2 regions of the Streptomyces sp. NPDC054834 genome follow, and region 1 is predicted to be linked to the other one. Evidence: riboswitches for the same ligand, from Rfam matches in the RefSeq annotation. Region 1 holds a riboswitch; the other holds the start of a gene.
The links. Region 1 has a riboswitch for cobalamin ahead of ACWGJM_RS31170 (prenyltransferase/squalene oxidase repeat-containing protein). Riboswitches for the same ligand answer to the same signal wherever they lie in the genome.
Positions count from the first base shown of each region.

Region 2: another riboswitch for cobalamin. It lies ahead of ACWGJM_RS11600 (HoxN/HupN/NixA family nickel/cobalt transporter); the one in region 1 lies ahead of ACWGJM_RS31170 (prenyltransferase/squalene oxidase repeat-containing protein).

Region 1 covers NZ_JBSGZV010000028.1:69,778-72,964, forward strand. Annotated here, with positions in the region: gene ACWGJM_RS31160 (energy-coupling factor transporter transmembrane component T) at 1-62, opposite strand, end outside; gene ACWGJM_RS31165 (SCO2322 family protein) at 49-699, opposite strand; gene ACWGJM_RS31170 (prenyltransferase/squalene oxidase repeat-containing protein) at 696-1,919, opposite strand; cobalamin riboswitch at 1,996-2,170, opposite strand; gene ACWGJM_RS31175 (hypothetical protein) at 2,353-2,805, shown strand; gene ACWGJM_RS31180 (XRE family transcriptional regulator) at 3,046-3,187, shown strand, end outside.
Region 2 covers NZ_JBSGZV010000006.1:259,137-262,323, reverse strand. Annotated here, with positions in the region: gene ACWGJM_RS11610 (LAETG motif-containing sortase-dependent surface protein) at 1-626, shown strand, start outside; gene ACWGJM_RS11605 (ArsR/SmtB family transcription factor) at 651-1,010, opposite strand; cobalamin riboswitch at 1,091-1,276, shown strand; gene ACWGJM_RS11600 (HoxN/HupN/NixA family nickel/cobalt transporter) at 1,306-2,361, shown strand; gene ACWGJM_RS11595 (nucleoside hydrolase) at 2,373-3,187, opposite strand, start outside.

The DNA of each region.
Region 1 (3,187 bases):
AGGCCTATGGACCACAGCCACCAGGCACCGGGGTGCAGGGCGGGGACGCTACGCGCGGCCACGGCGCCTGGCCCGCCATATCGCCGCCGCGCCCAGCAGCACGACCACACCCACTCCCACCGGCAAGCCCACCGACGGGCCGTGTGACGGCTTGCTCCCGCCCGGCTTCCCGCCCGGCTTCCCGCCCGGCTTCCCGGCCACCACCTGCTCCCCGCATCCCTTCCGCGGATACCCGTCGATCGCACACAGCAGCGCGTTGGCGTCGTAGCGGAGCGGCCCGGCCACGTCGGCCAGCGCGTCCGCCGTCGTCCCGTCGCCGGAGACCGCCGCGCAGGCCGTCCGGCGGCCGGGCGGTGTCTCGCCGGAGGGGGCGTCCGCGGCCGTGCCGAAGTCGAGGACCAGGGCGATGCGCTTCACACCCTCCCGCGCGGGCGTCTTGGCGCAGATCGCGTCGAAGTCCGCGGTGCCGCGCGGTCGCGTCGCACCGGCGGAGTCCGCGCTCACCGCGAAGCGGAAGCCCTGGACGTCGCCGTCGGCGGGACGCGCGGTCGACGGGCCCTGCGTGGCGTACGTCCAGTGGCCGCCGGTGCGCTCCCAGAACGACCAGTAGCGGTAGCCGGTGGCCTGGGCCTGCCCGGCCGACACCACGCACAGGAACGCGGCCAGGAGTGTCGCCCCGGCACGGCGGACGGCGGTCACGGCTGCTGCTTCCTGCGGCGGCCGCTGAGCAGGAAGCCGATGCCGATGCCCGCGACGAGGCCGGTGCCGACGATCCACCACACCTTCGTTCCCGAGTCGTGCTCGGCACGCTTGGTCTCACCGCCGGTCGCCCGAGCCGTCCGCGGCGCCGGTCCGGTCGCGTCGAGCGCCCGCACCAGGTCCGTACCGCCGAAGTCGTGCGGGTCGGCGCCCATCGCGTGCGCGGCGAGGATCAGCTCGGCGTAGGCGGCGGGGCCGCTCTGCTCCGCCCACTGCGCGGAGTTCTTCTCCAGCCAGGCGTACGGCGTTCGCGCCTGATTCGTCCAGCCCTGTGCGGCGAGGGCGACGACCGCGTCCGCGGTGTTGCCGTAGTCGGGCTGGTCCTTGGCGCCGGGGAGGACGGACTTGAGGTGGCCGGTGCCGTGCATCTCACCCGACAGGTACTCGGCGCCGTTGCGGGCGATCTCGTACGGGGTGAGCGGCTTGTCCGAATCGGCGCAGAGGTGGCCCGCCTCCGACTCCTTCCGGGGCTCCGTCACGAAGCCCTTGCCGAGCACGCCCAGCACCCCGGCCGCCGTCGCGTCCGCGTTGGCCGCCAGCTTGCCCTTCTTGTCCGGCTGGTAGGCGAGGGCGCCGCCGCCGTCCTCGTCGCAGGGGAGGGACCACTTGGCGAGCAGCTCGGCCGGGGTCTTGCCCTTGTTACGGAGCTGGAGGGGATTCTCGCCGGCCGCCGCGAGCGCGCCGATGACGACGGAGGTGGAGTTGGTGTCGCTGGGCGAGCCCGGCATGTATCCCCAGCCGCCGTCCTTGTTCTGCGTCGTCCTCAGCCAGACGGCGGCCTTGTGGATCTCGCCGTCGTGCCCGCCGAGTGCCTTCAGGGCCTGTACGGCGGCGGCCGTGCTGTTGGTGTCGGCCTGGGCGCTGGTCACCTCGCACGTCTTGGCGGGGTCCGGGCGGTAGGCGGCGAAGCCGCCGCCCGCGCACTGCTGCCCGACCAGCCAGTCGACGGCCTTGGCGGCGGGCCGGACACCGACCGTGTGCTGGGCGAGCAGCGCGAGCGACTGCCGCCACACGCCGTCGTACTTCGGGTCCGCGCTGCCGTACAGCCCGGACGGGAGCGCCGTCGACGGGGAGGGCGACGGCGGCGCGGCCGTGGCGGGCGCGGCTGCGGCTATGACGCCGACGGCGGCGAGCACCGCGGCGCTGCGGCGGACGTTCATGGTCGGCTTCTGCCTCTCCCTGCGAGGGAGCGCGGGCAGCACGGGGGACACCCCGGGCGGCTCGGCTCCGTAGACCTCGACGGTGCCGCGCGCGGCGGGTTGCCGCGCACGCGAGCCGGTCAACGTCCGTGCGGGGCAGTCCGGCTCACCGTCGGGGACGGTTCACGGTTGCGGGTCAGCGCCGGAATTGCACCGGCTTCCCCCCGTACGGGTGTGATGACGACCCGGACACTGTACCCGGCGGTAGGCAGCGGCTGGGAGGCGGCTGTGAGCCAGGCGTGCGGGCGCGGTGGTCAGGGTCGCGCCATGCCGACGGGGAGGCTGCTGGGTTCCGGCCGGACGGCCGACGTGTACGAGATCGACGAGGCGTGGGTGCCGCGCCGCGACCGGGAGGGCCGGGGGAACGCCGCCGCCGAAGGGGCGGTGATGACGTATGTGCGCGAGCACGGTTACCGGTGCCCCGGGTGGGCCGTCCGGCTCGCGCACCGACCTGGTGATGGAGCGGTTGTCCGGGCCGACGATGCCGGCCGCCCTCCTGGACGGCTCGCTGGGCGCGGCCGAGGCGGGCGCCGAACCCGCGTGCCTGCGACGGCTGTTGCACGCCGTCCCCGCCCGGGACTCCGCCGGCCCCGGCGCCCGTGTCCCGCACCTGGACCTGCACCCCGACAACGTGATCCTCACCGCGGGCGGTCCCCGGGGCATCGACTGGAGCAACGCCGAGGACGGTCCGCCCGGCCTGACGGATACGGGGCTGATGGGGACGGGGCTGATGGGGACGGGGCTGACGGAGGCTCGGCGGCGGCGCGCGGCCAATCCGACGATGAGTGCGCGGGAGGTCGAACTCCTCGGGTACGCGGTGGAGTTGGTACGGACGCTCAGCCGCTGACGACCCGGGATGTCTGGAGATGCCTCAAGATGTCCCGACCCCCGATGCCGCTCCCCCATAGGCGGCACCCGGGGCCGGGGCCGGGTGGCGTCATGATCCTGTCCCGCGTGAGCCTCAACTGTCAACGATTGCTGCCCAATTCAGCAGCTGTCATTGACATCACTTCTCGACCGCCGGGCAACCCGGTAGCCTCGCGTCAACTCAGCCACGGAACCGACGACACGCCCAGGGGGGACCTCGGTGAGTGACGCCTACGCCCCGCTTGCCGGTGTACTCGAGCGGCTCGGGGAGCTGACCGAACGCCCGGGCCGGCTGCCGGAGGTCCTGGACGTGGCCGACCTCTCGTACCGCACCGGCATCCCCGCCGAGGTGGTCGCCCGAC
Region 2 (3,187 bases), on a different contig from region 1:
ACGCCTCCACCTGCACCGCCTCGCTGGCCTCCTACCTCGCCCACGGCGCCTCCTTCAACACCTCCGGCGAGCAGATCTTCATCGACTTCGACTCCGTGACCGTCAAGCCGGGCCAGACCGACTCCCTCGACATCGCGGTGCCCGACGCGGGCTGCTTCGCGCAGATCGACCTGTACCGGGGCGCGGTGAAGTTCGACGGCGACCTCGACGCCAAGGACGGCTTCGAGCACGGCGACCTGCCCAAGGGCCCGGACCACCCGGTCATCAAGGACAAGCTGATCGCGGCCTGGAACGGCGGCACGAAGGACTGCACCTCCACCGAGTCCGCCACGCCGACCCCGTCCTCCCCCGCGTCCGTCCCGCCGGCCCAGCCGTCGACCCCGGCCAAGGACAGCGACACCCCGACCCCGAGCGCCTCGGAGTCGACGTCCTCCGGCACGCCGACCCCGTCCGCCTCCGAGTCCACCCCGGCCGCGGCCCCGACGCCCGACGGTGGCGGCGGCGACCTCGCCGAGACCGGTGGCGGCAGCAGCTCCGGCATCATCGCCGGGGGCGCGGCGGTGCTCCTCGCGGGCGGCGCGGCCATCGTCGTCGCGACGCGCCGGAAGCGGACCGCGCGCGGCTGACCCTCCCGGGGGAGGCGGGTCCGGTCAGCCTCCGTCGGCCGCGCAGTGCTTGAGCAAGCCCTGAACCTCCGCGTCCACCACCCGGTACCTGACCACCCGTCCCTCCTTCTCCCCCTCCACGACCCCCGCGGCCCGCAGCAGCCTGAGCGCCTGCGACACCGCGGGGTCGTTCATTCCCGTCGCGATCGCCAGGTCGGACACGGCGAGCGGGCCGGTGCGGTACAGGGCGAGCAGCAGAGCGAGCCGTTTGGCGTCGGCGAGCAGGGAGAAGCGGTCGGCCCAGGCGCGCACATGGCCGGGTTCGCCGATCGCGGCGATGGCGTCGCACACCCGGTGACCGTCGATGGTGCGACGGTCCGCGCGGTCGGCAGGCACGAGATGCATACCGCCATATTCGCAGGCGCCGTTCTGTGATCTTCGATACCTGCGCAGGTACGCAGCTATGCAGACAACCGCCCGCGCCCCTACGGTGGGCGGGCCGTGGTGTTCGGGAAGTCGATGCGATGTCGACGCGGCCCTCGCCACTGTGATCGGGGAGTTCCCGTCCTGTCCGGCACCCGCCGGGGCCACTGGTCGTACGACCGGGAAGGCCAGGGGCGGCGGACGTCATACCCGTAAGCCAGGAGACCGGCCACGGCAGCTCACGAAGTGATCCACGAGGTGCTGGAGCGTGAACCGGATGACCCTGCCCGAGACCAAGGCCGCCTCCTTCCGCTGGCGGCGCGAGGACACCGTCAAGACCGCCGGGCTGATGGCTGTGATCGCCGCCCTCCACGTCGTCGCCTTCGGCATCCTGTTCCTCCTCGTCGCCCCCGGTCACTACGAGGTCGGCTCCAAGGCCTTCGGCATCGGGCTCGGCGTCACCGCCTACACCCTCGGCATGCGGCACGCCTTCGACGCCGACCACATCGCCGCGATCGACAACACCACCCGCAAGCTGATGGCCGACGGCAAGCGGCCGGTGTCGGTGGGCTTCTGGTTCGCGCTCGGGCACTCCAGCGTCGTGGTCGTGCTGGCCGCGATGATCGCCGGCGGCACACAGCTGGCGGGCCGGGTGATGAACGAGAACTCCCGCACCCACCAGGTGCTGGGCTTCATGGGTACGACGATCTCGGCCACGTTCCTCTATCTCGTGGCCGCGCTCAACCTGGTCGCCCTCGTCGGCATCCTGCGCGTCTTCAGGGCGATGCGGGCGGGTTCGTACGACGAGAGGGAGCTCGAACAGCACCTCGACTCCCGTGGCTTCATGAACCGCGTCCTCGGCCGCCTCACCAGGTCCATCACCCGGCCGGGCCAGATGTTCCCGCTGGGCTTCCTCTTCGGCCTCGGCTTCGACACGGCGACCGAGGTCACGCTGATGGTGATGGCCGGCTCGGGCGCGGCGGCGGGCCTGCCCTGGTACGCGATCCTCTGCCTGCCCCTGCTGTTCGCGGCCGGCATGAGCCTGTTCGACACCCTCGACGGTACGTTCATGAACTTCGCCTACCAGTGGGCGTTCTCGAACCCGGTGCGCAAGGTCTTCTACAACCTCGCCATCACCGGCCTGTCCATCGCCGTCGCCTTCGTCATCGCCACGATGGAACTCCTCGGCCTCGAACTCGGCAACGTCGGCTACATCGTCGTCGGCCTGTTCGTGGTCGTGTGGGCGGCGGCAGTGGCGTACTGGAAGGTGGCCAGGGTCGAGGAACGGTGGACGCCCCAGGCCCCGGCCCCGGCCCCCGCCACGACCGACTGAGTCCGCTCCGCCTACGGCCTTTCCACCGTCTCCAGATACAGCTTCACGAACCGGTCGACGTCCACGTCCAACGCCACGTCCACCAGGGCCTGTTCGCGGGCGCCCTCGTGGATCTCGGACTCGCCCGGCCGGGGCCGGCGGTCGACGATCGTCTGGCCCCGGCCCGGGCCGGGGGCGAGGGAGACCTCGACGGGCAGCAGGCGGGTGGTGATGCCCTCCGGGTCGGCGACCGCGCAGACCGCGCCCGCGTCGCCGAGGCCGCCCGCCGCCTCGGCCTCGGCGGAGCCGCCCTGCGTGGTCGGCCGGTGGGCGAGCAGCTCGCCGGCCAGCCGGGTGCCGGGCTCGGCGCTCGCCCGCAGCCGCCGTACCTGGACGCCGGGGACGACGACCCGATGGAAGACGTCCAGCCCGTACATGGTGATCGGCACCCCGGCGGTGAGCAGGACCGCCGCCGCCTCCGGGTCGTGCCAGACGTTGAACTCGGCGACGGGCGTGGCGTTCCCGCCGGCCACCGCCCCGCCCATGAACAGGATCCGCTCGATGTTGCCGGTCACCTCCGGGTGGGTGCGCAGCAGCAGGGCGATGTTGGTGAGCGGGGCCGTCGGGATCAGGGTGACCGGGCGGGGCGAGGCGAGGATCTCGCGGTGCAGCAGCGTCACCGCGTCCACGGCGGCCGGGGCCCGGGTGGGCACGGGCAGCCCCAGGTCGCCCATCCCGTCGTGGCCGTGCACGTGCCGTGCCGAGCGGGCCGGCTCGATGAGCGGCCGCTCGGCGCCCCGGGCCACCGGGATGTCCGGTGCGCCCGCCCGCTCCAGCACGGTCAGGG